2 regions of the Heyndrickxia sp. MSNUG genome follow, and region 2 is predicted to be linked to the other one. Evidence: a T-box and tRNA genes for the amino acid it is inferred to sense, from the RefSeq annotation. Region 2 holds a T-box; the other holds one or more tRNA genes.
The links. A T-box is a leader RNA that pairs with one kind of tRNA and senses whether it is charged. The one in region 2 lies ahead of AABM38_RS17590 (valine--tRNA ligase), so its partner is inferred to be a tRNA-Val.
Positions count from the first base shown of each region.

Region 1: it encodes a tRNA-Val, which carries the amino acid that the T-box ahead of AABM38_RS17590 (valine--tRNA ligase) is inferred to sense. The anticodon was not compared.

Region 1 covers NZ_CP150978.1:1,439,723-1,455,746, reverse strand. Annotated here, with positions in the region: gene AABM38_RS07155 (LysR family transcriptional regulator) at 1-454, shown strand, start outside; gene AABM38_RS07150 (TatD family hydrolase) at 555-1,331, opposite strand; gene AABM38_RS07145 (ABC transporter ATP-binding protein) at 1,318-2,076, opposite strand; gene AABM38_RS07140 (ABC transporter permease) at 2,076-2,837, opposite strand; gene AABM38_RS07135 (thiamine-binding protein) at 2,837-3,127, opposite strand; gene AABM38_RS07130 (ABC transporter substrate-binding protein) at 3,142-4,134, opposite strand; TPP riboswitch at 4,253-4,360, opposite strand; tRNA gene AABM38_RS07125 (tRNA-Val) at 4,511-4,583, opposite strand; gene AABM38_RS07120 (DinB family protein) at 4,741-5,226, opposite strand; gene AABM38_RS07115 (NUDIX hydrolase) at 5,240-5,857, opposite strand; gene AABM38_RS07110 (hypothetical protein) at 5,989-6,210, shown strand; gene AABM38_RS07105 (TRAP transporter permease) at 6,248-8,206, opposite strand; gene AABM38_RS07100 (DUF1850 domain-containing protein) at 8,213-8,719, opposite strand; gene AABM38_RS07095 (TAXI family TRAP transporter solute-binding subunit) at 8,915-9,907, opposite strand; gene AABM38_RS07090 (alpha/beta hydrolase) at 10,120-10,845, shown strand; gene AABM38_RS07085 (YjcG family protein) at 10,982-11,491, shown strand; gene AABM38_RS07080 (GNAT family N-acetyltransferase) at 11,498-11,920, shown strand; gene AABM38_RS07075 (hypothetical protein) at 11,984-12,313, opposite strand; gene AABM38_RS07070 (ATP-dependent helicase) at 12,579-14,906, shown strand; gene AABM38_RS07065 (stage VI sporulation protein F) at 14,934-15,188, opposite strand; gene AABM38_RS07060 (hypothetical protein) at 15,288-15,449, shown strand; gene AABM38_RS07055 (YjcZ family sporulation protein) at 15,820-15,954, opposite strand.
Region 2 covers NZ_CP150978.1:3,477,233-3,493,256, reverse strand. Annotated here, with positions in the region: gene lon (endopeptidase La) at 1-1,405, shown strand, start outside; gene yihA (ribosome biogenesis GTP-binding protein YihA/YsxC) at 1,402-1,986, shown strand; gene AABM38_RS17640 (LiaI-LiaF-like domain-containing protein) at 2,123-2,608, opposite strand; gene hemA (glutamyl-tRNA reductase) at 2,863-4,209, shown strand; gene AABM38_RS17630 (cytochrome C assembly family protein) at 4,224-5,057, shown strand; gene hemC (hydroxymethylbilane synthase) at 5,070-6,005, shown strand; gene AABM38_RS17620 (uroporphyrinogen-III synthase) at 6,002-6,787, shown strand; gene hemB (porphobilinogen synthase) at 6,791-7,771, shown strand; gene hemL (glutamate-1-semialdehyde 2,1-aminomutase) at 7,904-9,196, shown strand; gene spoVID (stage VI sporulation protein D) at 9,668-10,822, shown strand; gene AABM38_RS17600 (hypothetical protein) at 11,025-11,768, shown strand; gene AABM38_RS17595 (hypothetical protein) at 11,849-12,073, shown strand; T-box leader at 12,466-12,715, shown strand; gene AABM38_RS17590 (valine--tRNA ligase) at 12,760-15,399, shown strand; gene AABM38_RS17585 (bifunctional folylpolyglutamate synthase/dihydrofolate synthase) at 15,476-16,024, shown strand, end outside.

The DNA of each region.
Region 1 (16,024 bases), 2.0 Mb from region 2:
AATCTGCACACTGCCGGCTCAAGGCAGCAGTTTTGAAATCATCAATGTCATAAAGGATCCGCTGATGCTAATTGTTCATCGCGACCATGCTTTAGCATCAAAAAAGGAAGTTCATTTTTCCGAATTGAAGAATGAACCATTTATTTTATATCGAAAAGACTTCACACTTTATGACCTAATTATTGAAGAATGTTCGAAAAACAACTTTCAGCCCAATATTGTATGTGAAAGCTCTCAGAAGGATTTTTTGCTGGGAATGGTTGAGGGAAAAATGGGAATAGCTCTTTTGCCCAGCAAGATTTGCGAGAACATTAATAATAAGGAAATTTCAGTCCTTCCCTTCCAAAAATCTGCTGTTGATCTAGAACTAGGTCTTATCTGGAAAAAAGATAAATACCTAAGTTTCGCTGTACGGGAATTCATCTCTACATCACAACAGTTTCTGGTTATCTGAAATGGATTAATTATGGAAGGAGAAATAATGGGGTCAGCTCTAGCAATAATTTTTTCATTAAAAAATGCCCGGACAGCAAGATGCATGACCGGGCACTTCCTTATATCTGATAGAACTGCTTCACTTTATTGTAAATGGTAGAATATACTTCTTCAATTGCGATTTGTTTAATTGCAGAGATTTCTTTCATGACATCGTGAATCATCGAAGGCTGAGTCATTTTCTGTTGAAAAATTCGATCAAAAGGCCACGGCCCATCTGTTTCTGCCATGGTTAAATGCAACGGATATGCTGTTACCACCTCTCGCGTCTCTTCTTCATAAAGGATATCAGGTGTAAACGAAACAACATATTTGTTTTCTGCCATTCTTTCTATCGTCTTTCGGTCACCCTTGAACCAATGAAAATGAGCCTTAACGATACTGTGCTTCTCCAGTAAATCACAAACAACTGAAGCATCCTCGTATACTGCATGCAGGATAATCGGTTTGTTAAGTTTTTTTGCTAAAAGAATAAATCGTTCCAATACTTCTACATACCCTGTATAAGGAAAACTTCCGCTCTTCTCTTTGGACCGCAGATAATAAGGCAGGCCGACCTCGCCAACCGCGATCATATATTCATGGTTGTTGTTAATCCAATTTAACAGGTCATCCAGTTCTGCTTCAGAAGGCAAAGGCTGTTCTGGATGGTAGCCAAATGCTGGATGAACTTTAGAGTTATTTAATGCCACCATCAAATTCTCTTTGCACGACGGAAGATTCATCGAAACAGTAATTAAACCCTCAACATTATTTGTTTCTAAACTTTTTATGGTTAAATCTTTATCACTTTCTTCATATTGATCAAAATGGATGTGGGAATCAAATATTTTCATGCAATCCCCCCTCTTTTAACTGGTCATATATCTCACTTTTCAGCTTGAGAAATTCTCTCTCCTTGATCAGATGTTCCCTTCTTGGTCGCTGAAATGGCACCACAATTTCCCTTATGATTCTGGCTGGCCGCGGGGATAAAAGATAGATTCGGTCAGATAAAAAGAGTGCCTCTTCAATATTGTGGGTAATAAAAAGAACCGATTTCCGCTCCTCTTCCCATATTGATAACAGCCACTTTTGCATATCAAATCGGGTGAACTCATCTAATGCTGAAAATGGCTCATCGAGCAGCAGGACTGATTTTGGGCTTAGGAGCGCTCTTAAAAAGGCAACTCTCTGCTTCATCCCACCCGAAAGCTGATGCGGATAAGCCTTGGCGTATTGTGATAAGCCTACTTTGGCTAACCATTTTTCCGCTTCCTCTTCATCCGGCTTTTGGAATAGCTCCTGTCCAAGCAGTACATTAGCCAATACAGACCTCCAAGGTAAAAGTGCCGGCTGTTGGGGCATATAGGCAATGTTCCCTGTCTCCCCATTTATCTTTCGATCATCAAGAAAAAGTTCTCCTTGTTCAGGCTGAACCAGACCTCCGATACATTGAAAAATAGTGCTTTTCCCGCTTCCAGACGGACCTAAGATGGAAACAAATTCCCCTTCTTTCACTTGTAAGGATAGATGATCGAGTACTAAGCCCGTTTCCTTAAAAGATTTTGAGATATTTACGAGATTAATTTTTGCTTTCATCACTTCTCTCCCTCAGGCAGCCATTTAATGATTCTTTTTTCAATCAACACGATGACACTGTAGAACAGCATGCTGAAAAAAATGATAATGAAAATAGCAATGAACACACGATCTGTCCGAAACGCAGATGACGATAAGGTCATGAATACACCAATTCCTTTTTCTGCTCCCAGCCATTCAGATATGACAGCTCCCATAACACTGTATGTAGCTGCAATTTTCAATCCGGAAAAAAGTGGCGGAAGTGCATTTGGAAGCTCTACCTTCGTGAAGGTTTGCCTTCCCGAGGCACCTGACATTTTCATGTAATGCTTTAGTTCATCCGGGGCATTTTTAAACCCATCTAACGCAGCAATCGTAACCGGGAAGAAACAAACTAAAATAATAATGAGCAATTTCGGCAAAAAACCGAATCCAAACCAGATCACCAATAGCGGAGCCAGAACGATAATGGGTACATTTTGAGATAAAATTAATAATGGATAAAAAGCATTCTGAAGTGCAGGAACTAAGTGAAGCATCACCGCAATCAGGAAACCAAACGCTGCCCCGAGCAAAAGCCCGGCAATTGCCAATTCCAGTGTTGCACCTATATCGGGTAAAAATAATGAATAACTCTCCATTGCTTCTTTTACTATGACAGAGGGGGCGGGTAACAGCCATTGAGGAATCTCCATAAAATGGGTTATCCCTTCCCAAAACATAAAGAAAAGGAGGAGAACCAAAGATGGTCTCCAGCCCTTATTCCAGATTGACTTCATTAGCGGTACTTCTCCGTCAGTGTATTCATTGTGATTCCAGTTGGCTGATACAGGATTTTCACCTGTGAGATAACGTTAGGAGAACCCAAATCAACCATTTTTTTATTCATCTCAGCAATCACCGATAAGAGTGTTTCAAGCTCACCTTCCATCGTTGTTTCCAGAGGATGGACTTCATATTTCACTCCATTTTGATCAATAATACTTATTGCCTCATCTACCAAACGAATAACTTCCTCTGTTGAAGAAGCCTTTGGGATAATTTGTACACTTACAAGTGCATCCGCCATTTTTCATTCCCTCCCTATTCTGGTAAAAACTCATTTGTAAAGGCTTTTTCAGCATCCAATTCCTTCTCCAGAAGACCATTTTCAAACATCCATTCACTGTAATTCTTCCAAACCTCCAGTTTTTGTTCTCCCCAGCGATCTGCATCATCCTGATACTTTGGAGAAAGCCATTCCTGGCTTTTCTTAACGAGATCTTCGTCCAGATCAGGTACGGCCTTGATCAGGATATCAGCACTTTCGGACGGTTGATCGATTGCAAATTGGTATCCCTCAGTTAATGCCTCCATGAACGCCTTAATGGTTTCCGGATCATTCTTGACCATCTTTTCATTTGTGCTTATGACAGGTGTATAATAATCAAGCTTGTTCGAATAGTCTGTTAAGTACACCATATTGATTGGTTCATTTCTCAGCTCTGCTTCTACACCAGTCCAACCATAATAAATCCAGGCAAAATCAATATCTCGTTTCACCGCTGTGAAGAAGTCTGAATCCCCCATATTAACAATCTTCACATTTTCTACATCAGCATTTTCCTGTTTCATTAATGAACTGATCACTTCTTTTTCAATGGGTGATCCCCATCCTCCATACGTTTTGCCTGCAAAGTCCTTTGGCGAAACAATATTTTTAGCTTTCGGTGATGCAAAGCCTGATGTGTTATGCTGGATAACAGCTGCCAGCGATACGAGTGGAATTCCCTGTATCCTGGCCTGAGTAATTCCTTCCTGATAACTTACACCAAACTCTGCCTTCCCTGATGCGACCAGCTGATCAGCTCCCGCTTCACCTGGTAAAAGAATTTCTACATCCAGTCCATGCTTCTTGAAGTATCCTTTTTCCTTTGCTACATAGATTCCCGTATGATTCGTATTCGGAGTCCAGTCAAGCACGATCGAAACCTTTTTCAATGAATCCTTTTCCCTGGCTGTCGGTTCATCCGATGAACAGCCGGCAAGACTCCATATGAATAAAAATCCGAAAAACAACAATAATAATTTCTTCATGATTCTCCCTCTTCCTGTATTTACTTGACAATGAAGGTGGAAAGGAAGGCTTGAATGAAACATAAAAATGCGCTCGGGGAATCCCAAGCGCATGAAAAAATCCATAATAAACGAAAAACGTCTATCAGAAGATGTTCCCTACGCTGGTACTAACCAGATCAGGTTAAAGGGTCAGCATCTTTGGACACTTTCTCAGCCGGCACCACCGGCTCCCCTACATTTCCAATTCTCCAATTGTCAATTCTACTATATAGAAAGTTTTTTGATTCGTCTAGGAAAATAAAAATATCTTATAGTTATCAAATATCAGACTAGATGAAAATTCTTATATAAAAAAACGCGAATCCCTTTTTTAGGGATTCACGCTTCTCAAGTATGATTCCTACTGGGTTCGAACCAGCGACCTCTACCCTGTCAAGGTAGCGCTCTCCCAGCTGAGCTAAGGAATCGTTATTCTGTTTGTCCTTATTAGCGAGGACATTTATTAATATATAATGGAATGATTCTAATGTCAATATAATTTTCCTAATCAGACTTATCGATCCGCTAATCAATTCGCATTAAGTTAGTTGACGGCTTAATTGATTTTAGTCGATTAAAAACGCACTAAACCTTTTCGTTTTGAAAAAGTCCGCGCCCGATGAAATTCGCTGTTACTGGCTGTATTCCAATCTCCCTTGCCCATACTGAAATTTGCCCAATGTGGTGAATTTCATGTGCAAGGGTATGTCTCATAATCTCACCCCAGGTGAAGGTAACCGTGCTGCCATCTGATTGTGGAAGCTGTAAGATTCGGTTTTCCATCTCATCATTCCAGGCAAGAACGAACTCTTTTACCTCAGCTTTAAATTTTGCATCCAATTCTATCACCTTATCCAAGGTATTATAAAGCTCAAAGTTCTCCTGAAAATCATCTTTTCCCTGAAGCAAGCGAATCCAGCTCCATTCCACGTCAATAATATGAAAAAGGGTCTGTAATATACCCCCCACTCCTCCTGTCCGGGAAGCGAGCAGCTCTTCCTCATTAACTCCTTCACACCACTTATACCAATCATCCCGAACTGCCCAATTGTAATGAAACATCATTTTCATTCTGCATCCCCCTCTAAATCTCCCTTATTGCTTTGATTACACTATTAATATATTCATCCTCATGCGGGACAAATTGATCTTTTACTACCTTCATAACCATAGGTTGCTTTTGTCCATCGGGGTTTAGTGTAAAACCCTCTGCCTCCAATTCCATCACTTCTCCAAACCAGAGCTTTTCAAAAAGATCCAGGCTGGTCCTTATTATTCCTGAGACTTCCTCTTTTTGCAGGCTGTATTTTTCAAAAGGGACATGTTTGTTATACACATACACATGACACATTTCTTTATCGATAAAATTTGAACTAACAAGTGAAGCCTTGATTGTACCAACGAAAAATAACTCATCCATCCCAATGTCTATTCCTAGCTCTTCCTTAACCTCCCTTAAACCATCAACTGTATCTTCATTTGCTAAAAGATGGCCAGCAGCAGTGATATCCAATAGATTGGGATAATCCTTTTTAACAGAACTGCGGATTTGAAAATAAATAAAATCCTCTCCTGCTATCCTCTCAGTAAACCAGCAATGAAAGGTCTCATGCCAATGTCCTTCCATATGCACTATAGACCTTGGTGCTGTGCCAATTTCCTTTCCTTGTTCATCAAATATTCTCAGTAATTCGCTTTCCATAATAATAACCTCCATTTTTATAAAATTATACCATTATCTCCTTAAAAATGTCCGAACATTAGTTCTTGTTTTATTGAATAAAGAACAAACGTTTGGGTATAATAAAAATAGAAAATAAAGGAGTGAGGAAGATGAATAACCTTCTTTTAAAGTCACTTAAAACGAATCAGCCAGTCGAGATGATCTATATTTCGGCAAACAACGAAATCACACATCGAAAAATCGTTGTGAAAGAACTGTACGGAAGCTATTTCAAAGCATTTTGTTTCCTGCGCAATGATAACCGCATGTTCAGGTTAGAGAATATTCTTTCCGTTATGCCAGAAAAACACAAGTACTTAAAAACAAGCTAAAAAAAGAAGCCCCCAAAATGAGGACTTCTTCGTGAAATCAGCTTGCAGGGCGTGGTTCAGGTGTATCGTCTCGCTTAATCAATAATTGAAGAGCGATAATGAGTATGAACGAACCGAGACCGATAATATCGGAAATTTTTTCAGGATAGATTAGCATCAAACCGCTTACTACACCGATTATTCTCTCATACCAGAACAACTTCCTCAGCCAGAATCCAATAATTCCAGCACCAATTAACAGCATTCCAGCGAGCGCAGTGAATACTACCCAGATTAAGTAATACCACGTCGTATCAATCATTAACAATTCTGGTGACAATACGAACATGTAAGGAATGATAAATGCAGCAATTGCCAGTTTAGACGAATTGACACCTGTCTTGATTGGCTCTCCTCCTGAAACACCAGCCGCAGCAAAGGCAGCAAGTGCCACTGGTGGAGTTATATCAGCGATAATCCCGAAATAGAACACAAACAAGTGTGCAGACAAATCAGGTACTCCTAGAAGGATAATCGCTGGAGCCGCAATCGTTGAAGTAATGACATAGTTTGCTGTCGTAGGAGACCCCATTCCTAGTACGAGTGAAGCAACCATCGTAAACGCCAGGGTAAGCAGCAAATGTCCTCCTGCAAGATCAAGAAGACCGTTAGCAAGTTTTAAGCCTAGACCCGTTTTGGTTACGACACCGACAATAATACCTGCAGCAGCAGTTGCCGCCGCCACTCCAAGTGCAGTACGTGCCCCATCCACCAGTGCATCAATCATATCTCTGAATCCGATACGCGTTTCTTTCTTGATTGCACTTACAAGTACTGTGATGACAATGCTCCAAAGGGCAGCTCTCATGACACTCATTCCGCTTACCATAAGGATAATGACAGCCAAAATCGGCAGCAGCAAATAAATTTTTGCCAGTACTTCTTTTCGGTTCGGCATTTCTTCATCTCTCAAGCCACGAAGGCCAACCCTTTTCGCCTCAAAGTGGGTCATAATCCAAATCCCGGTAAAATAAAGCAGGGCAGGAATTGCTGCTGCTTTTGCAATATCCCAATAAGTAATTCCTCCGCCAATGAATTCTACCATCAGGAATGCAGCAGCTCCCATGATTGGAGGCATCAGCTGGCCGCCGGTTGATGCCGCTGCTTCAACAGCACCGGCAAACTCTTTGCGGTAACCGAGTTTTTTCATCATCGGAATCGTAAAGGAACCAGATGTTACTACGTTCGCTACAGAACTTCCACTGATTGTTCCCTGAAGTGCACTTGAGAAAATCGCTACTTTAGCAGGGCCGCCTACTCTTTTACCCGCAATGGAAACAGCCAGGTCATTAAAGTATTGACCAACGCCTGTTTTAACTAGGAATGCTCCAAACAGTAGAAACAAGAAGATAAACGTGGAGGAAACTCCTAATGGTGTTCCCAGGATCCCTTCAGTTGTAAAGAACATAGTCTGAATTAAACTTTCAAGTTCCAAGCCTCTATGTGCCAGGAAGCCCGGCATGTAAGGTCCGTATAGGGCATACCCCATGAATAATACGGCAATAATCGTGATTGGCAGGCCAACTGTTCTTCTTGTGGCCTCTAATACGAGTAGGATAGCAGCAAGTCCAATATAAAAATCCATTGGTGTAAGTCTGCCAACCCTGTTAACAAGTTCATCGATCATTAATGGCCAATAAGCTCCAACAGCAATTGCTATAATAGCCAAAATGATATCGTACCAGGCAACTTTATGACTGATACGGTCTTTCTTTCGTGCAGGAAATAAAATGAAAATCAATGCTAGCGCAAAGCCTAAATGGATTGATCTTTGCAGCTGTGCTGTCAAGATACCAAAAATAGATGTATAAAGCTGGAACAGTGAGAATGATAGCAATAATACAAAAGCGATTATTCCCATTATGCCTTTAAGTTTCCTTGATGCTGCTTCCGGATCATATTTTTCCAGTAGCTCCTGCTGTTCTTCCTGCGAAAGCGTTTCATGGTTTGTGCTCAAGGATATTCACTCCTTCCATTTGTTGAATAATATTAATTTTTTTACCTGTATCCTTACCCTCGCCCCTGGTTCGATAGCCCTGGATAATGGAAAGGATACATCCCCCTGGATAAAAGTGTGATTTGCTCGGACCTTTCCGACCCGAAGGAGGAAATTCTCAAAAGTTCTGTTCATATTTTTTATATAGTATTTGCCATCCTTCATTTCAAAATGTTCGCCTTCAGCAGCTTCAGACGGCATACCGATCCCAAAGTCTTCATATTCCAATTCATATTGGCGTATTTCATTATGTTTTGTTATTTGATAGCTTTCTATTACATCCGTTAGATGGATGGAATGTGTATATTTTATCTTGAATGTATCCCCTGCTGACATTGGTACATAGCAGACTATTTCATCTCGTTCCGGCAGAACAAAAACAAGAGCTTGCTTATATGGTATGTACATTGCGATTATGGTCAAAAAGATGAGGAGTAACAGAACGAAGAATTTGTTTCTCTTTATTAATTTCATATAATTCTCCCTCGCCTGTCCAATGATTAAACTTAAAGCCTTAATTTAAGTATGTAGAATTAGCTGTCAACAAAAAAGACCGTGAGAGTTTCGGTCAAATGCTTTCGGAGATCTCACCGGAGTGCTGAACCATCCTGAATATGAATTGACCGGGCACAGTCCCCAAAAGGACTATGTCCGGTCATGGTCAATCTATTACTCCGCTGCTTTAATTCCTTTTTCATCAAAGTACTTTTTAGCACCTGGGTGGACGTCAATGCCAACGCCATTTAAAGCATTTTCAGCCTTGATTTGCTTCGCTTTAGCATGCTGTACCTTGTCAAGATTTTCGAAAATTGCCTTTGTGATATCATAGACTACTTCATCTGGAAGATCCGCTTTTACAACAAGCATTGCCTGGACAGCAACAGTTGGAACTCCTGAGCCGATTTTGTATGTTCCGCTTGGAACTTCCTCTTTTGTATAGTATGGGTATTTTTCGATAAGCTTATCAGCCTTATCCGCATCCACAGGAACGATTACAACTTTTTCAGTTGCCGACAGTTCTTCTACAGCAGCAGTTGGATGTCCAGCCGTAACGAACGCAGCGTCAATATTGCCATCTTTAATTCCACTTACTGACTCATCGAAGCTCAAATCCTGCTTTTGGATATCATCGAGAGACATTCCGTAAGCTTCAAGAATTTGCTCAGCATTCGCAGCAGTACCAGAACCTGGTGCACCGATTGAAACTTTTTTGCCTTTTAGATCTTCAACAGTTTTGATTCCCGATTTTTCAGTTGTGACAATTTGAATGGTTTCAGGGTACAGTGTACCGATCGCTTTGATGTTGTCAATTTTATTACCATCAAACATTAGCTTCCCTTCTGTTGCATAAGAAGCGATGTCTGTTTGTGTGAAAGCAATCTCACCTTTGTTATCCTTAATGCTCTGCATATTCTCCGCAGATGCACCAGTTGTTTCTGCATTTGTGTCAATGCCAGTCGCATCGGAAACGATTTTAGCAAATGCGCCGCCTAACGGGAAGTATGTACCACCTGTCCCGCCAGTAAGGATACTCATGAATTTTGGTTTTTCTGCTGATTTTCCGTCGCCGCCCTTTTCATCAGAGCCGCCTCCACAAGCCGATAGCACCAAAGAAAGCGCCAACATAAATGTGGTGAACAAAAGAAACTTTCTTTTTTTCATCAGATTTCCCCCTTATTATTCTATAATTACTCACCATAATCTTAACATAAGACTTCACACAATTGTCAAACTTCTTACTTGCTTTCTAACCAGTTAAGTAGTATCTTTCCCCTAATAAATAGTTTGCCAGATAGGCTTTTTATAAATACATATGCTAAAATCGTGATGATAAGAAGAATACATAGCAGACTGATGGATTTGGAGGTTTTGAAATGGATTTTCCTATTGGCAAAATTCAAGAGATTACACTGCAAAGCAAGGAATTAGGAGAAGAAATGACAATATTGGTGTATTTGCCAGCTAATTATTCTCCTTTATATAAATACTCATTGCTGATTGCTCAGGATGGACGCGATTATTTCCAGCTTGGAAGAATCGGGCGTATTGCTGATGAACTTTTAGGCAAAAAAGAAATTGAAAACGTCATCATCGTAGGCATCCCCTATCAATCTGTTGAGGACCGCAGAAGAAAATATCACCCTGATGGTGAACAGCATCAAGCCTATATACGGTTTCTTGCGCATGAACTGGTCCCTTACCTGGATCAGGAATTCCCTACATACCAAATGGGAATGGGACGTGCATTGATTGGTGATTCACTGGCAGCAACGGTTTCACTGCTCGCCGCCATGCAGTATCCGCATACGTTCGGCAAAGTGCTGCTGCAGTCTCCATATGTGAATGAACACGTATTGTCTGCTGCGTTAAACTTCAATGAGCCTTACCTGTTGAATGTCTATCATACTGTCGGGGAAAAAGAAACAGTAGTCAAAACTACCTCATCGAGCGAAAAGGATTTCCTAACTCCAAACAGGAAACTATCTAAAATATTCAAGGAAAAGGGTTACTCTTATTTTTATGATGAATTTGCCGGTGATCACACATGGACCTACTGGCAGCCTGACCTAAAAAGAGCAATCAAAATGATGTTTTCATGATTTTAATAGGACATAATATAATAAATGTTTCTTTATATTATATATTTAGAAAATTTGTTATAATGAATGGCAAATCATTAATTCGTTTACTTCATTAATTTATATAACACCACACATTTGAAACGGGGGTATTGAGATGAAATTTGGTATTGTCATTTTTCCATCGAAAAAAGTACAGGATTATGCAAATTCATTAAGAAGACGCTATGACCCGCATTACGCATTAATTCCGCCTCATTTGACCCTGAAGGCTGCATTCGAGGCAACCGAGGAAGAAATCAAGGAGATTGCAAATAAAATCTATACGATTGCAAGGAATTTTGGTCCTGTTGAGATCAAGATCAACAAAATTGGTTCTTTTAAGCCTGTAAATAATGTTATTTATTTAAAAGTGGACTCACCTGAAGAATTAGAAAAACTCCATATTGAACTTAAAACTGCTTTCGAAGGGGATCAGGAATACAATTTTGTTCCTCATATTACGATTGGACAAAAGATGTCAGATGATGAGCATTCTGATGTTTATGGTTCATTAAGAATGAATGATATTAATTTCGAAGATACAGCCGACCGAATCCACTTGCTGTACCAGCTTGAAAACGGTTCATGGACAGTTTATGAAACATTTCGTCTTGGAAAGGAATAATGATAAGTGGAAGTTAGAATCGTAGAAACAGAACAAGAATTAGCAGATGCCTTTGATGTTCGCCGTACGGTGTTTGTCGACGAACAAAACGTACCTGAAGAAGAGGAAATCGACCAGCATGAATCCGAAGCTGTACACTTTGTTTTATATAATGAAGGAAAAGCGGCAGGCGCAGGAAGATTCAGAGTTTTAGACGGAATTGGTAAAGTGGAACGAATTTGTGTTTTAAAGGAAAATCGCAAAACAGGTTCCGGGGTCGCTGTCATGAATAAAATTGAAGAGTATGCTAAGACACAAGGCATTACTACTTTAAAATTAAACGCACAGACACATGCTATACCGTTTTACAGCAGACTTGGCTATGAAACGGTTTCGGAAGAATTCCTTGATGCAGGCATTCCGCATAAGACGATGAAAAAAACAATCTAAATAACCAAAAGCCCCTTTCGATGAAAGGGGTATTTTATTGCAAAAAAAAGCACTACCGCTGAGTTAAATAGACTCGCTGTAGTACTTTCCTTTTCCAGTAAGTTCAGCATATGTCTGGCTGACCAATACAGGATTCACTCTTTTTTTATAAATTGGGCCGGTTCTGGCATAGTTAAATTCCGGCGCAGCCTTTTGCATGCGTGCTACTGGCTGTTGTTCCATTTCTTTTTCCATAGGTGTCCTGGCAATCAGCTCATCCTGCCCTTTTTGCACAGGATCTTCTTTGCGGATTCTTGATACTTTCCCAATTTGGAATGGATCGTAATCCAGCCCTACTTCTCGTTCTGCATATTGTATATATTGATAATTCGTTACCGGAAGAATATATCCCATTATAATTTCCCCCAAGCAAATTTTTTTGATAGATGATATTTACTCTCACTATATCTTTCTGAAGATTTCCCCTTTTTCTGTCCGTAGTAAACCTGCTTTTTTAACTTTTGATAAAATCATAAGCAGCAGAACAAGCAAACAAGTTCTTTCATCTTATCTTCATATACGGCAAATCAACATTCTAAGCGAAAACAGCCTTTTGTTAAAAATCTTATTCTGTTATGATAAAGATTGTGCTATTTTTGGACGGAAATGAGGATGAAACATGAAGATGGCTATATACAACCAACAGATCATCAGCCTTGAACAGTATAATCGTGAAGACTACCAGAAGCTCTATGATGACGGTAAAAAAGGCATGCTTACATGTTCTGTATGTGGGGATTCTGTCCGCCTTTATTTAGGGATTCAGGACAAGCCTCATTTCTATCATCATCTTTCAAAGAAGGAAGGCTGCAAGGACTTAGTCATTCCATCCCTACAGCCAGCAAATGCAACGGAAAAAATTGAATACATCGAAAAGAATGGATTTCGCATCCCTAAATCAAGATCGATTACTGCAGAAGCAGATAAAGATAAAGATCAACATTTTATCGCTCCTCGGGAAATTAAGATTCCATCACCTTTCACACCCATCCCCCCAGCTGAACCTGGAGTTACTCTACATTATTTAAAGCAATTGAAAGAAGCTGGTACTCAATTTGATGGAAACCAGGAACAGGCGATTATCCATACAGAGGGACCATTACTGATACTGGCCGGTGCAGGAAGCGGCAAGACAAGGGTGCTGACAGCAAGGACAGCATTCATGCTTGAAGAAAAACAAATTGCCCCAGGTTCGATAATGCTTGTGACATTCACAGCCAAGGCAGCTTCTGAAATGAAAAAACGAATCACTCTGTATCCCGGCATGTCACCTGCAAGGGTTAATCAGCTCGTTGCCGGTACTTTCCATAGTATTTTCTACAGGATCCTTTGCTTCCATGAACGTGAAAAATGGTCCTCAGACAAACTGATAAAAAAGGATTGGCAGCGGGAACAAATTTTAAAAGAGGCAGGCAGGAAGCTTCAACTCGATGAAAAAGAATTTGCATATGACCTCGCCATCCAGCAAATCGGACTGTGGAAAAATACGATGCTCACACCTGATCAGGTTAAGCCTGAATCACCTTGGGAAGAAAAAGTCGCTCTCTTATACAAAGACTATGAATCTGTGAAAGAAAAACAGAATATGTTCGACTTTGATGACATGCTGTTAGGATGTTATCAACTCTTCAAGAAGAATCCTGATATACTAGAAAACTATCAAAGTCGTTTCCAGTATTTTTTGATCGATGAATTCCAGGATATTAATAAGGTTCAGTATGAATTGGTAAAAATGCTTTCTAGCAAAACAGGCAATGTCTGTGCAGTTGGTGATGACGACCAATCAATATATTCTTTCCGCGGCAGTGATCCGGCCTATTTGTTCACGTTCAGGGATGACTTTAAAAATACAAAATTAATTGTTTTGAATCAAAATTACCGGTCTCCACATGAAATCGTCGAGACAGCAAATACAGTCATCTCGGCAAACATCACTCGCCATGATAAAGAGATGAAGGCCCAGTTTTCAGGTGAATGCCCACCCGTACTCTTCCATCCATACGACGAGGAGGAAGAGGCGACTATGATCCTCACCGATATCCAGGAGCGGATTGAAAAAGGTGCACGCCCAAGCGACTTTGCTATCCTGTTCCGAACAAATGCCAGCAGCAGAGCTGTATTTGAAAGGCTGGCCAATTCGAGTCTGCCATTTCGAGTAGATCAGGATATTGAATCCTTTTATGAACGATTCATGGTAAAAGGAATGCTTTCTTTTTTGAGATTGAGCTTGAACACTGATGATTCAGAAGCAGTTAAGAATATTCTTCCATCCCTATTCATGAAGCAATCCATTTTCAGGGATCTTCAGGCAAACAGCATCCTTAATGATTGTTCGATGCTTGAGGCACTCGCACATGTAAAAACAGGATTTGCATTTCAGGAGCAAAAACTCAAGAAGCTTATACCGATAGTCCGCTCCCTCTCGTCCTTACCTCCTGTAACAGCTATCGATATCGTTGAGAAGGACCTTGGGTATCAGGATTTTATTAAAAAGCGCGGAAACGAAGGCAATCAGCTCGAAAAGGGATCGGATGACATCCGCGATATGAAAGTGGCAGCCCGCCATTTTAAAACTGTCACTGAGTTTATTGAGCATGCAGACCATATGACAGCTATGAATGCAGAGATAAAACGAAGCAGTAAAAACATCTCAGACGCTGTTACCCTTAGTACAATCCACCGGTCAAAGGGTTTGGAATATGAGAATGTCTATATTATTGGCACAGTTGACGGAAGCATTCCGCATGAGTATGCTTTAGATTCCTATCGAAATGGAGATCCACAGCCACTTGAAGAAGAAAGACGCCTGCTTTATGTAGCAGTAACTCGTGCACAAAGAAACCTATTTATCTCCGTTCCACAAAGAAGACGGGGACGAAAGGCCAATCCTTCTCGATTCCTTTCAAATTTAAAAAGAAAAATGCCAAATCAGGACCTGGGAGTTTAATCCTCAGGTCCTGATTTGCATTTAGAATTATTTTTTGTTGATCATTTTGGAAATTTGCCCAAAATCAAGCTGCTTTCCATCTTTTACGATTGATTCAACAATTTTGTCTTCCATTTCCTGATTAACCGGCTTATTCGCAATTTGGGATACACGGCGGATCACGCCTCTTACCGTTTTCTCATCTTTAAAATTCGCATTTTGCAATGAATTCGCAAGCTCAAATACATCCTTCATATTGACGCCTGTCTTTTTTTCTATGTTCTTGAAGAAATTATTATCCATATCAAAATCACGCCTCCTTCATTAGCCTACTCTATACTATGAAGGAATCAGGAAATGGTGAAAAAGCGGAAAAGAGTAGCAGAAGGAGGATCTTCATCAATGTTTATTATGAAGGATTTTAAAGAAAGGCTGTTTTCCGAACGATTATTGCTAATGGTCTTTAAGTCTTCTCAAAGCTTTCGCGTATATAAAAACGAATTGAATGGTACTCGGATGGGCTTCTACAATCCATTCTTTTTTCAATATTTGTTCTTCGAATAACCAAGGGGCCTTAATAGTGACCCATTTTGTTCTTTCAGGCAACTGAGAAGCATTATTGGCGTCTTTTTTTCCATTTATTAGTACTTTCAGGTAACAAAGAGTCCTTATTGGTGCCCACTTTTTCCATATTTTAGTTCTTTCGAGTAACCAAGAGGCCTTATTGGTGTCCGCTTTTTCCATATTTTAGTTCTTTCGAGTAACCAAGAGGCCCTATTGGTGTTGGCTTTTTCCATCTTTTAGTTCTTTTGAGTAACCAAGTGGCCTTATTGGTGTCCACTTTTATGTTCCTTCAGGGAACAAAGAGTAAAGTTCAAAAAGAGGCTAGAGAAAAGAGCCGTTCTTGTTTAAACGGCTCCCCCCGATGTTTCCATTAGTTGTAGAAACTTGCTCCTACAATAATTAACAAAATGAACAAAACGACGATCAATATAAAGGTAGAACCGTTATAGCCACCGCCATATCCATATCCGCCATAACCGCCGCCCCAGCCGCAACCGTAGCCCATTTTTCTTCACCTCACTTGTTATTGACTCATTATCAATATATGTGAGTATCCCATATCTGTGTGGGCGAGC
Region 2 (16,024 bases):
CCTTGATATTACCAAAGCGGAAAAAGTCTTGAATAAGGATCATTATGGACTTGAGAAGGTTAAGGAACGCGTGCTTGAGTATCTTGCTGTCCAGCAACTGACAAACTCGTTAAAAGGACCAATCCTTTGCCTATCTGGACCTCCGGGAGTCGGTAAAACAAGTCTAGCCAGATCAATTGCAAAATCATTGAACAGGAATTTTGTACGTGTTTCCCTGGGCGGTGTCCGTGATGAATCTGAAATCCGCGGCCACAGAAGGACTTATGTTGGCGCGATGCCAGGCCGGATCATTCAGGGAATGAAGAAATCAGGAACAATCAATCCTGTATTCCTGTTAGATGAAATCGATAAAATGTCGAGTGATTTCCGCGGGGACCCTTCAGCTGCTATGCTAGAAGTGCTGGATCCTGAGCAAAATCACAACTTCAGCGACCATTATATCGAGGAGCCATATGACCTTTCTAAGGTCATGTTCATTGCGACCGCAAACAACCTTTCGACTGTTCCAGGTCCATTGCTGGACAGAATGGAAATCATCAATATTGCGGGATATACAGAGCTTGAAAAGCTGCATATAGCCAAAGATCATTTGCTGCCAAGGCAAATCAAGGACCATGGTCTATCCAAGTCACAGCTGCAAATGAAGGATGACGCAATCACGAAGGTAATACGTTATTATACTCGTGAATCAGGTGTACGTTCTCTGGAAAGACAGCTGGCAGCAATCTGCCGGAAAACAGCGAAAATCGTTGTATCCGGAGAGAAAAAACGTGTTGTTGTAAATGAAAAAAATGTGGAAGAATTCCTTGGCAAGACTAAGTTCAGGTATGGTCAGGCAGAACTCGAAGACCAGGTCGGCGTTGCAACTGGTCTCGCCTATACTACTGTAGGAGGTGACACACTTCAAATTGAAGTGTCGCTATCCCCGGGTAAAGGCAAACTTGTACTGACTGGAAAGCTTGGAGATGTCATGAAGGAATCTGCTCAGGCAGCATTTAGCTATGTCCGTTCAAAAGCGAAGGATCTGGACATCGATCCGGACTTCCATGAAAAGAATGATATTCATATCCACGTCCCAGAAGGTGCTGTTCCTAAAGATGGACCTTCTGCAGGGATTACCATTGCTACTGCACTCGTATCGGCTTTATCAGGAAGGCCGATTCGCAGGGAAGTAGGAATGACGGGAGAAATAACTCTAAGGGGACGCGTATTGCCAATCGGCGGCCTAAAGGAAAAATCATTGAGTGCCCACAGGGCAGGTCTGACAAAGATTATTCTTCCTAAAGATAATGAAAAAGATATTGACGACATTCCTGAAAGTGTACGTAAGGAGCTTGAATTTGTGTTAGTTTCTCATCTAGATGAAGTACTTAAGCACGCTCTAGTTAGCGGTGATATTCAATGAAAGTAAATAGCGCAGAAATAGTGATCAGTGCTGTAAGGCCGAACCAGTATCCGGAAACGACTCTTCCGGAATTCGCCCTTGCCGGACGGTCGAATGTAGGGAAATCTTCTTTTATCAATAAAATGCTGAACCGGAAAAGTCTCGCCAGGACTTCTTCGAAGCCAGGAAAAACCCAGACATTGAATTTTTATTTGATCAATGAAATGCTTCATTTCGTTGACGTTCCAGGCTATGGATACGCAAAAGTTTCCAAGTCAGAACGCGAAGCATGGGGGAAAATGATTGAAACTTACATCACATCAAGAGAACAATTAAAAGCGATGCTCCTGATTGTGGACCTAAGACATCCGCCATCCAAGGATGATGTCATGATGTATGGTTTCCTTAAGCATTACGATATTCCAGTTATCATCATTGCGACTAAAGCGGATAAGATTCCAAAGTCAAAATGGCAAAAGCATTTGAAAATCACAAAAGAGACTCTTGATCTTGACCCTAATGACACCATCATCCTTTTCTCGTCCGAAACAGGGGAAGGCAAGGATAAGGCTTGGTCTGTTCTTGGAGCTTTCATGAAATAAAGCAAAACGCGGTCCAGAGATGGACCGCGTTTTTAATATGGGAGGGATGTAATTGAATTGCAAATTGAGGACCTTCTTTTCAAAATAATAGAGTAGAAATGAAAAATCCGCACCATTATAATGATGCGGGATTCACTCATTTTTTCTTAAAAAACAGAAGATAGATACCGATCAAGATCAGTGCCGCTGGCCAGAATTTCCATGCAGTTGCAACACCATTTTCCAGCAAACCAAGCCAGCTTGTAATCCGGTCATAAAATAGCAGCAGTCCTGCTAAAATAAGAAAGAGAACTCCGTGGAACAAGCCATTGCCTGTTTTCTGGTATCGAAGTAAAAAGCCTAGGGCAATGATTAGAATAAATGCTCCAAGATGATCCGGCCATAATTCGAACTTATTGACGACATGAAAATGGACACCTAATCCAACAAGGATCACTCCTGGTAAAATCGCTTCATAATCCTTTCCCCAGTAGCCCTGTACCAAAAAGGCAGCACCTACAATAAGAAGGAGAGTAGGCCACGTGTAAAATTCCTTGAAAAGGGTTATGTTTGCCTGCTGAAGATAAAAATAAATGCCAAACCCGATTAATATCATTCCTGGGATCATTCTCTGATTTTTCATTCTTTCACCACTTCCAATAAGGCTCACTTGAATTAATCGACAAACTTTGATAAGGTACATTAGGGAGTATGTTTATTTGCTGTTCGTAAGGTAATTATGTAAATAAACAACTTGTAAAATGAACTTATATTTATGTAATTTATATCACATTGTGTTCACTAGTTGTTCACATTTCTAGCAAAAAGGAAAATGGCTTCATGGTATAATTTCCTTAGCCAATTATGCAATTTCTATTTGGGGGTGTCAATTAATATATGCACATTATAGTTGTCGGTCTAAATTATAAAACTGCCCCTGTCGAAATCCGCGAAAGGTTGACATTCAACGAGGCGAATCTTGGAGAAGCAATGAGTGCCCTTCAGGCAAAAAAGAGCATTCTTGAAAATGTCATAGTATCAACTTGCAACCGTACAGAAATATATGCTGTCGTGGACCAGCTCCACACAGGCAGATATTATATAAAAGAGTTTTTATCTGAATGGTTCGGGATTCCGCAGGCTGAATTCACGCCATTTCTGTTTATTTATGAACAAGATGGAGCAATCGAGCATTTATTTAAGGTTTCGTGCGGGTTAAACTCAATGGTGCTGGGCGAGACTCAAATTCTTGGCCAGGTACGCTCAAGCTTCATGCTTGGACTTGAGAGAAACACGACCGGGACTGTATTTAACCAGCTATTTAAGCAAGCTGTGACGCTTGCTAAGCGCGGCCACTCCGAAACAGAAATCGGTGCGAATGCAGTATCAGTCAGTTATGCAGCTGTTGAGCTTGCAAAGAAGATTTTCGGATCTCTTGACCAGAAGCATGTACTGATTCTTGGTGCCGGCAAAATGGGCGAACTAGCCATCCAAAATCTCCATGCAAATGGAGCAAAGAAGGTTACCGTCATTAACCGTACCTACAAAAAGGCCGAAGATTTGGCAACAAAATTTTCAGGCAAAGCCAAGACGCTTGATGAGCTTCAGAGTGCGCTTACAGATGCTGATATCCTAATCAGTTCCACTGGAGCGAAGGATTTTGTTGTCACGCGTGATATGGTTGCCAAGGTTGAGCAAAAACGCAAAGGAAAACCATTATTCATGGTTGATATTGCAGTGCCGCGTGATCTGGATCCTGATATTGCTACACTTGAAAATGTATTCCTTTATGATATCGATGATCTTGAAGGAATTGTCGAAGCGAATTTGCAAGAACGCCAAAAAGCAGCAGAGAAAATCCTCATTATGATTGAAAGTGAAATCGTCCAGTTCAAACAATGGCTGAACACTCTTGGAGTTGTTCCTGTCATTTCTGCACTAAGAGTGAAAGCTCTTGCCATCCAGGAAGAGACAATGAACAGCATTGAAAGAAAGCTTCCGCATTTATCCGATAGGGATATGAAGGTCCTTAACAAGCATACAAAAAGCATCATCAACCAGCTTCTGAAGGATCCAATTCTTCAGGCTAAAGAGCTTGCAGCTGGCCCTGATGCCGACGAGGCGCTTGACCTATTTGTCAAGATCTTTAATATTGAACAGCTAGTCGCTGAACAAGAGGGAATGAAAACATCAGAATCCAGGCAGGCCGGAGTACCTTCGCCTCAGGCTTCCCTACAGTCGTAAGAGGGGTTCTGCTTATGGGAGATCTTTTTATTACCCGCCTTCATGAAATGACCATTGTTGTTTATGCAGCAAGTGTCCTTTTATATTTTATTGATTTTCTTAACAGTAACCGGAGGGCGAACAAAATTGCCTTCTGGTTACTTGCATTTGTATGGGGTTTTCAAACTCTATTCCTATTTTATTATATGGTCGAAACTGGCCGATTCCCTGTACTGACCCTCTTTGAAGGGCTTTACTTTTATGCGTGGGTCCTGGTCACACTGTCCCTCGCAATCAACAAACTATTAAAGGTAGACTTCATTGTCTTTTTTACAAATATACTTGGATTCATCATTATGGCCATCCATACTTTTGCGCCTGTGCATTATGATTCTAATGTCATTTCTGAACAGCTTATATCAGAACTGCTGCTGATCCATATCACGATGGCGATCCTGAGCTATGGAGCTTTTTCGATTTCATTTGTCTTTTCTTTGCTTTACCTCATTCAATATGACCTTTTAAAGAGGAAAAAATGGGGAAAGCTGTTATGGAGAATATCCGATCTGACCAGGCTTGATTATTGGTCATACATATTGAATGTCATTGGAGTGCCGATGCTTATCCTGAGCTTGATTCTTGGGCTGCAATGGGCATGGATCAAGGTCCCTGATCTTGAATGGTATGATGCGAAATTAATAGGCTCATTCGTGGTTTTGGCTGTTTATAGCATTTACCTATATTTGAGGGTAGGCAGAGAAGTATATGGGAAGTCGCTTGCTCTTTGGAATATCGCTTCCTTCCTGATTGTATTAATAAACTTTTTTCTTTTCGGAAAATTATCATCATTTCATTTTTGGTATCAATAAAAGGAGGCTGTCATGAGAAAAATTATCGTTGGTTCAAGACGGAGTAAATTAGCATTGACGCAAACAAACTGGGTAATCGAGCAGTTAAAAAAATTAGGGGCTCCTTTCGAGTTCGAAGTGAAGGAGATCGTTACTAAAGGAGATCGGATTTTAGACGTCACGCTTTCCAAAGTTGGTGGGAAGGGCCTATTCGTTAAAGAAATTGAACAAGCGATGCTGGACAAGGAAATTGATATGGCTGTCCACAGCATGAAGGATATGCCTGCTGTCCTGCCTGAGGGTCTCGTGATCGGATGCATTCCATTCCGCGAGGATCATCGTGATGTCCTTATTTCGAAAGGAAATGTATCGTTCAGCGAGTTAAAATCTGGTGCTGTGATCGGAACGAGCAGTCTGCGCAGAAGTGCTCAGCTTTTAGCACAGCGCCCTGATCTTGAAATGAAATGGATTCGCGGTAACATTGATACAAGGATAGGCAAGCTTGAGACAGAAGAATATGACGCAATTATTCTGGCTGCCGCTGGACTGAAGCGTATGGGCTGGGCTGATGAAACAATAACTGAATTCATTGATCCCGAAATCTGTGTGCCAGCAGTGGGCCAGGGAGCACTTTCGATTGAATGCAGAGGTGACGATGAAGAGCTTCTTCAGCTGCTTGAAAAATTCACATCCGTTGAAACGAGTGCGGCTGTAAGAGCAGAGCGAGCTTTCCTAAATAAAATGGAAGGCGGCTGCCAGGTTCCAATCGCAGGATATGCCTATATAAATGAACAGCAAGAAATCGTTTTGACAGCTTTAGTAGGTTCACCAGATGGAAAAAAGATTATTAAAGAACAAGTCAAAGGCCGAAATCCTGAAGAGATGGGCGAGATTGCTGCAGAAAAACTGATCAGCGAAGGCGCGAAGGACTTGATTGATAAGGTTAAACAGGAGCTTGAGATTGAATGATTCCGTCTTTGCCGCTGCAAAATAAAACAGTCATGATTCCAAGGGGAAAGGCGCATGCAAAGTCTTTCTCCGAGTTAGTGGCTAAGTTTGGAGGGATTCCAGTGGAAGTCCCTCTAATTGCCTTTAAGCCTGTCGCAGCAACAGACGAACTCTATGAAATGATGAATAACTTACATACGTACGATTGGATCATTTTTACGAGCAATGTGACTGTGGAAACCTTTTATTCTTTAATGAATACACCTGTACCATTTCCGAAGGTTGCCGTGATCGGCGATAAAACGAGGCAGGTTCTAGAAAATACGGGTGTTAGGGTCGATTTTACACCTGGGCATTATGTTGCTGAAGATTTTGTAGAAGAATTTCATTCTCACATCCGTGAGGGTTCACGTGTTCTTATTCCAAAAGGAAATCTTGCAAGAGATTATATTGCTGCCACATTGAAAAAACACGGTGCTATAGTTGATGAGGTTGTCATCTATGAAACGTACCTGCCTGATGATAGCCGGGATAAGCTGATTCAGATGCTTAGAAATAGAAGACTTGATATACTTACATTTACAAGCCCTTCTACTATTGATCATTTTATGGAAATAGTAGAAGCTCACATGCTTCAAAAAGAGCTTGATCAGTGTATCGTGGCCTGTATCGGTCCCGTTTCAATGCGTAAGGCAGAGGAATGGGGATTGACTGTCCACGCTGTGCCTGAAAAATATACCGTTGAAGAGATGCTGAAAAGCATTATTGAGTACTTGAAAATAAATCCGCATACTGGAGGATAAAACATGAAAAACCTTGAATTTAACCGCCACCGCCGTCTTCGTCAAACTGCGAATATGCGTGCCCTGGTCCGTGAAAACTATCTTCGCACTGAAGATTTAATTTATCCACTGTTTATCGTCGAGGGAGAAAACATTAGGAATGAAGTATCTTCGATGCCAGGAGTCTTCCATTTGTCACTTGATAATCTGAAAGAAGAAATGGCCGAAGTAGAATCTCTTGGTATTAAATCTGTCCTCCTTTTCGGCGTTCCAAATGAAAAGGACGAAGTAGGCTGCCAGGCGTACCATGACCATGGGATCGTCCAGGAAGCGACTCGTGCTATTAAAAAGGATTTCCCTGATATGGTAGTCATTGCGGATACATGCCTGTGTGAATACACAAGCCATGGACACTGCGGCGTCATTGAGGACGGTAAGGTTCTTAACGATCCATCACTTGAATTGCTTGGTAAGACAGCTGTCAGCCAGGCCAAAGCCGGTGCAGATATCATCGCGCCTTCAAATATGATGGACGGATTCGTTACAGCTATCCGTTTTGCATTGGATGAAGCAGGCTTCCAGGACGTGCCGATCATGTCTTACGCTGTAAAATATTCATCTGCATTCTACGGACCTTTCCGTGAGGCTGCCGAAAGCACTCCGCAGTTCGGTGACCGCAAATCCTACCAAATGGATCCTGCAAACCGTATTGAGGCAATGCGTGAAGCTGAGTCAGATGTCATGGAAGGAGCAGACTTCCTGATTGTGAAACCCGGCATGCCATATCTTGATATCGTCAGGGATGTTAAAAATAATTTCAATCTACCTCTCGTGATCTATAATGTCAGCGGCGAATACTCCATGGTCAAAGCTGCCGCACAAAACGGCTGGATTGATGAAAAAAGCATCGTGATGGAGATGCTGACAGGCATGAAACGCGCAGGCTCTGACCTGATCATTACCTACCATGCTAAAGATGCTGCACGCTGGCTGAAGGAACAATAAGATCACTCTATTTTGCACCCTTTACAAAAAGGATCTGTTAGATGCTAATGTTGATTTTTAAATCCTGATGATTGGAGCGAAAACCAACATTCCTGTTTTACAGATCCTATAAAAATGAAATGAGGGATATAAATGCGCTCATATGATAAATCGATTGAAGCTTTCAAAGAAGCAAAAGAAATCTTACCTGGAGGGGTCAACAGCCCTGTCCGTGCATTTAAATCAGTGAACATGGATCCAATCTTCATGGAAAGAGGAAAGGGTTCGAAGATTTACGATATCGACGGCAATGAATATATCGATTACGTTCTGTCTTGGGGCCCGCTGATTCTTGGCCATACAAACGATCGCGTTGTTGAAGGAATCAAGAAGGTAGCAGAGTTAGGAACGAGTTTTGGAGCGCCTGCATTGGTAGAAAATGAACTGGCTCAGCTAGTCATTGACCGCGTTCCATCCATCGAAATGGTAAGGATGGTTTCTTCAGGTACAGAAGCGACTATGAGTGCTCTTCGCCTAGCAAGGGGTTATACAGGCAGAAACAAAATTCTTAAATTCGAAGGCTGCTACCACGGCCATGGCGATTCACTGCTCATCAAAGCTGGCTCAGGAGTCGCTACGCTTGGATTGCCTGACAGCCCAGGTGTTCCAGAAGGGGTAGCAAAGAACACGATTACAGTCCCTTACAATGATTTAGAGAGCGTCCGCTATGCATTTGAACAATTTGGCGATGATATCGCGGGTGTAATCGTTGAGCCAGTTGCAGGCAACATGGGCGTTGTCCCACCAGTCCCTGGCTTCCTTGAAGGCCTGCGTGAAATCACAAGCCAGTATGGGACAGTATTGATTTTTGACGAAGTCATGACTGGATTCCGCGTGGGTTATAACTGCGCACAAGGTTACTACAATGTCACACCTGACCTTACTTGCCTTGGCAAAGTAATCGGCGGCGGACTGCCTGTTGGAGCCTACGGCGGTAAAAGAGAAATCATGGAGCAAATCGCTCCAAGCGGCCCTATCTACCAGGCGGGAACTCTTTCCGGAAATCCTCTGGCAATGACTGCTGGACTTGAAACATTGAGCCAGCTGACACCAGACACATACAAGGAATTCGAACGGAAAGCTGACATCCTTGAAGCAGGTTTGAAAGCAGCGGCTGAAAAATATAATATCCCTCATACTATCAACCGTGCAGGCTCAATGATCGGCATCTTCTTCACGAATGAAAATGTCATCAACTATGAGGCTGCCAAAACATCAAACCTTGAATTTTTTGCTTCCTATTATCGTGAAATGGCTAATGAAGGAGTATTCCTCCCGCCATCACAATTTGAAGGCTTGTTCCTTTCAACTGCCCATACAGATGAAGACCTTCAAAAAACAATTGAAGCTGCTGAGAAAGCCTTCTCCAAGCTGCAAAATAAATAATACGGTAAAGACACTTTTCGATATGAAGAGTGTCTTTTTTTGGTTTGGGAAGTTAGTCGGTCTTCAGGGCATTTCGGAAAATAATGAAAAGTTTTGGAATAAATGGCATGGTTTTCGGAATAAAATAAAAAATTCCGGAATAAATGCCACGAATTCCGGAATAAAATAAAAAATTCCGGAATAAATGACCTCATTTAAAGCAACAATGCTTCCTTTAACAGCCTAACTATTGATTTTTCGGAATACCCTTAAATAGTACAGCTCTTCTTACTTTGAAAATCAATTTATTTACAAAGTATAGTTATAAATGTTAATCCTCTTTAAAAATGATTTTATTTTTACCTGATCGTATTCTTTTTTTATATTAACTCACGCAAGTAATGGTCTAAATTATCATAAAAGCAAATATAGACTCATAAAGTGTTAATGACATAGTGATTTTACGCTTAAGGAATGAAAGGAGGAGTCGCTTTGTCTCAGGGAAATCAATCGTGCCTGCGATTTTCGTTAGAGGAGTCAGTATGGTTTCAAAGAGGACAGGAAGTCGCAGAGCTTGTCTCGATTTCACTCGATCCGAATATAACGATACAGGAAAGCGAGCAATATGTATCCATTCGCGGATCGCTGGAATTGACTGGGGAATATACATGCCATGAAAATCAGCAAGAGAACTCAGAAGACCATATCCCAGCTCTTAAGTTCGTGCATTCTGTGATGGAGAGGGATGAGGGAGTATATGAATTCCTGCACCGCTTTCCAGTCGATATCACCATTCCGAAAAACAGAATCGAAAGCATTTATGACATCAATATCAATGTAGAATCCTTCGATTACGTGTTTCCGGAAAAGGATCGCTTGAAGCTGAATGCTGATCTGGCAATTACAGGCTTATATGGTGAACAGCAGCATGAAACCGAAGAAAACCAGAAACCTGCTTATGAAGCTGAGGAGCTCGAATTCAGCTTCCGTGAAGAGCGAGCAGAAGAACCTACTGCCGAAGACCAAAATGAAGAAGATGCGGCTGAATTCGACTTTCCAGAAGCACCAGCATATTCATTTGTCCAGCAGAATGAAGCTTTGAATCAGGACGAGGAAAATACATTCGAAGAAGAATTATATGCACCATTCCGTGCGGAAGCGAGAAAAACGGGTGCAGAGGAAAAGGCTGAGGAGCCTGTATTGCAGGAACAGCGTCATTTACAGGCCGTTCCTGAATATTCCTATAGTGATTTTAGGAATGAGAATGTACCAGCTGAAGAAACCGAGGTTGAGGCTGAACAGGAAACTGAAGTTGAAATCGAGGAGACGAAGCAGGAAGTGAACGAACCTGCAGAAGTCCAGGAGGCTGAAGAAGAAAGCTCATCTTCCCCAGTCATGAAAAAGAAAAAGCCGAATATGAAAAAAGGTATTTCGATCGCCGAGTTTTTAGCAAGAAAAGAAGAAGAAGCGGTGGTTGCTAAAATAAGAGTCTGTATCGTGCAGCAAGGCGACTCGCTCCAATCTATTTCTGAGCGTTATGATGTGCCAGTACAGCAGCTTTTGCGAGTGAACCATTTGAGTATTGACCATGAAGTTAAAGAAGGTCAGGTTTTATATGTACCTGGAGTAGCTGTGCACCATCAATAATCAAGGCTCAAAACAACAATCTTAGCAAGTTCAGCAAAACAAAAATTAGAAGCAACGCCTTGTCCGAAAAGCTAGTTGTCAGGGCTGGTTTGGGTGCTGGCCAGGGTTGCTTCAGCTTTTTTAGTGGGCAGGTGTGTCTGACACCTGCTCAAATCCATTTTTAAGCATATTTACAGGAAGTTAAGAAAGTGGGCGAGATCCAATGGATGATCGCAATTTTTTAAAGGAAGAAGCAGAAGTATTAAAGCATTATCCGGTTGAGCCATACTTTGCTGAGGATTTTGGCAAAATTAAAAAGATTTATACAAGAACGGGCACATTTGCCTTAAAAAAAATCCATCCATATGAAGGCACGGATTTTATTAAGCATATTCAAACACTTTACCAAAAAGGCTTTAACAGGATTGTTCCTGTATATCCTTCGAATGATGGCAGGTATGCCATTTTGCATAATAAATCACTTTACTATCTGATGCCATGGATACCGAATGAAATTAAGGAGAATCATCAATCAGAAAGGCAAATGCAGCTGTTCAGGGAATTGGCGAGGATGCATACTTTGTCAGCAAAGGAGCTTGAAATCAGTCCCGAGCTGAAAAAGGAACACTATGAACAAACCTTGAAGGAATGGGAAAAAGAAGAGGAATTTATAAATGGGTTTATTGAGAGCTGTGAAAATAGAGTATATATGTCCCCTTTTGAATTAGCCTTCTGCCTGTATTTCAGCCAAATCAACCAGGCGATCCAGTTTGCCAAACAAAAGCTTGAGAGCTGGCATGAAAAAACAAAGGATCAAAAAAGACGAGGACCGTCATCCTGCATGGGAAAATCTCAACGGAACATTTTTTGTTCGATGAAAGAGGATATGGTTATTTCATTAATTTTGAGAACGCAAGGCAAGGTTCGCCAATTCAAGACCTGCTCCCATTTGTATCTAGGTCGTTAAAAACACTGCCAAAACGTTCTGATGATTCGATTGATTGGATTTACGCTTACCTGAAATATTTCCCTTTCAGAGAGGATGAGATGCAGTTATTTATGAGCTATCTGGCATTCCCGGCGGGGATTATCCGTGTAGCTGAAACCTATCATCAGCGAAAGACGGAGCTGGATGAAAGGAAGTTTGTCCAAAGATTGCAGAAGCAATATTGGCTTTTAAGCAATACTGGATATGTTGTAACGAAAATAGATGAAATAGAAAAACAAAAACAGCAAGCAAAGCAAGCACAACAAGAAGGAGCCCAGAGCTAAAATAGGCCCTGAGGCTCCTTAAAAGATTTCAAATTTTATCGCCAGAGCAATCATGATAAAGATTGATAACAGCAGTACATCAAAAGTCGTTGGGAAAAATAGCGTCCGTAATCCTTGGAAAATGCAAAAAGGAAAGATTAATTGAGCACAGATGCCTCGAGCCGTTCTGGCCCACCTCGGGAGTGTATATGGATTATACCTTCGTCTCTTCATCTCCATCCCTCCAAACAGACAGATATTCCTTTTTTATTCTATGAGCAGTTTGCCTAAATTGTGCTAATAAATGGAACAGCATGATGCAAAAAGTATAAAATATAAAAAAATAGGAAATGATGATTGACGTCATTCCCCTTTTTTGGGTAGTATAACTAATATACAAAAACACAATAAAGTGAATAGCATTGACAGGGAAGAGTACATTATCATTTAGCTTTAAGAGAGGAAAACCATTAGCTGCGAGGTTTTCTAAGCTGAATCAATGGAAGGTCGCCCTAGAGCTTCTCCTGCTAACGGAAGCATTTATCCTATTAACAGGCGACGGTGAAGAACCGTTATTTCCTCAAGAGCCAGCATGTAGGATTGATTCTTTTCCCATGTTGGAAAAAAAGGTGGTACCGCGAACAAACTCCATTCGTCCTTTTACGGCGAATGGAGTTTTTTTATTTTATTTTTTAGGAGGAATCACGATGGAAGAGAATTTATCAATGCCTACTAAATACGATCCTTCTGCGATTGAACAGGGCCGTTATGAATGGTGGATCAAGGGCAAATTTTTCGAAGCGAAAGATGATGCACAAAAGAAGCCATATACGATTGTTATCCCGCCGCCCAACGTTACAGGAAAGCTTCACCTTGGGCATGCCTGGGATACAGCTCTCCAGGACATCTTAACTCGCATGAAGAGGATGCAAGGCTACGATGTTCTCTGGCTGCCAGGAATGGACCACGCTGGGATCGCAACACAAGCGAAGGTGGACGAAAAGCTTCGTAACCAGGGAATCAGCCGATATGATTTAGGACGCGAGAAGTTCGTAGAGGAAACATGGAAGTGGAAAGAGGAGTATGCTCAGCATATCCGCAAGCAATGGTCAAAGCTTGGCCTGGGACTTGATTACAGCCGCGAGCGGTTTACATTGGATGAAGGACTTTCAGATGCTGTTAAAGAAGTATTCGTTTCACTTTACCGCAAGGGCCTCATCTATCGGGGTGAGTACATTATCAACTGGGATCCAGCAGCAAAAACAGCTCTTTCTGATATTGAGGTTATTCACAAGGATGTACAAGGTGCGTTCTATCATATGAAATATCCTCTTGCTGACGGTTCTGGACATATTGAAGTAGCAACTACAAGACCGGAAACGATGCTTGGCGATACAGCGGTAGCAGTACATCCTGAAGATGACCGCTACAAGCATCTAATCGGCAAGACCGTCATCCTGCCAATCGTTGGACGCGAAATTCCAATCGTTGGCGACGATTATGTAGATATCGAGTTTGGTTCTGGAGCAGTAAAAATTACTCCGGCACATGATCCGAATGATTTTGAAATCGGCAACCGTCATGATCTTGAAAGAGTCCTTGTCATGAATGAGGATGGCAGCATGAATCACAATGCCGGCAAATACCAAGACATGGACCGCTTTGAATGCCGCAAGCAAATCGTTAAGGACCTTCAGGAGCAAGGTGTTTTATTCAAAATTGAAGAACACATGCACTCAGTTGGACATTCAGAACGTACCGGCGCAGTTGTCGAACCGTATTTATCGACACAATGGTTCGTTAAAATGCAGCCTCTTGCCGATGAAGCAATCGCTATTCAGCAAAAAGAAGATAAGGTCAACTTTGTACCTGAGCGTTTCGAAAACACATATCTTCGCTGGATGGAAAATATCCGTGACTGGTGTATTTCCCGACAGCTATGGTGGGGCCATCGTATTCCAGCCTGGTACCATAAAGAAACTGGAGAAGTTTATGTTGACCATGAACCGCCTGCAGATATTGAAAATTGGAATCAGGATAATGATGTATTGGATACTTGGTTCAGTTCTGCATTATGGCCGTTCTCAACAATGGGCTGGCCAAATGAGGAAGCAGCTGATTATAAGAGATACTACCCTACAGCTGCATTAGTTACAGGCTATGATATCATCGCGTTCTGGGTGTCCCGTATGATTTTCCAGGGACTCGAGTTCACTGGTCAAAGACCATTCGAGGATGTTTTAATCCACGGTCTAGTTCGTGCCGAAGATGGCCGCAAAATGAGTAAATCACTTGGCAATGGCGTTGATCCGATGGATGTCATCGATCAATACGGTGCTGACTCACTGCGATACTTCTTGACAACTGGTAGCTCTCCAGGACAGGATCTTCGCTACAGCACTGAAAAAGTTGAAGCAACCTGGAATTTTGCCAACAAGATTTGGAATGCATCCCGCTTCGCATTAATGAACATGAACGGATTGAAATATGAAGAAATCGATTTGAGTGGTGAAAAATCTGTTGCGGATAAGTGGATTTTAACCAGGCTGAATGAAACGATCGAAACAGTGACAAGACTTTCAGACCGCTACGAATTCGGTGAAGTAGGCCGTGTGCTGTACAACTTCATCTGGGATGATTTCTGTGACTGGTACATTGAAATGGCTAAGCTTCCGCTATATGGAGAAGATGAAGCAGCGAAAAAGACGACTCGTTCCATTCTTGCTTATGTACTCGATAACACAATGCGTCTGCTCCACCCATTCATGCCGTTTATTACGGAGGAAATATGGCAGAACCTGCCTCACCAGGGCGAATCGATTACAACAGCAAGCTGGCCGCAGGTTGATCCAGCATTAACCGATAGCGAAGCTGCTGATGATATGAAATTGCTCGTTGAAGTAATCAGGGCTGTAAGGAACATCCGCTCAGAGGTGAATACACCGCTTAGCAAAAAGGTTGATATGTTCTTGAAAGCGAAAGACGAAAAAACTCTTAACACGCTTGAAAGCAACCGTGGTTACATTGTCCGCTTCTGTAATCCAGAAAATCTACAGATCGGACTTGAAGTCGATGCCCCTGAAAAGGCGATGACAGCAGTAGTAACAGGACTGGAAATCATCATGCCGCTTGAGGGACTGATTAACATCGATGAAGAAATCGCCCGCCTACAAAAAGAAAAAGAGAAGCTGGATAAAGAAGTTGAACGTGTCCAGAAAAAGCTTGCGAATGAAGGCTTTGTAAAAAAAGCTCCTGAAAAGGTCATTGAAGAAGAACGCGCGAAAGAAAAGGATTACGTTGAAAAACGTGCTGCTATTGAAGCGCGCATCAATGAGCTAAGAGGATAACTTATAACAAGATAGAAATTTTACATTGAAGGCGAACCATTATTGGTTCGTCTTCATCTTGAATTGGGGTGCAGGAATGTTCCATACATATGAACAAGCGGTAGATTGGATCCATGCAAGACTTAGGCTCGGGATCAAACCGGGATTAACAAGAATGGAATGGATGCTGGAAAGACTGGAGCATCCTGAACGACGGATGAAAACCATCCATGTGGGCGGCACAAACGGGAAAGGGTCTACTGTCACTTTCCTGCGTTCCATCCTGGAATCAGCCGGCTACCTGGTAGGTACATTTACCTCTCCATACTTTGAGCAGTTTAACGAACGCATCAGCATTAACGGCCAGCCAATCAGTGATGATGACCTTATTCAGCTTGTGAATGTTATCAAACCGCTGGCGGATGAACTGGATCAAACGGAATTAGGTGGTCCAACAGAGTTTGAAGTCATTACGATTATGTCAATTTATTACTTTGCCAAAGTCTCTCCTGTCGACGTTGTTATTTACGAGGTTGGCCTTGGGGGAAGGTTCGATTCCACAAACGTCATTCATCCGTTATTATCGATTATTACAAGTATTGGTCTCGACCACACGGCTATTCTTGGGGATACCTATGAAAAAATC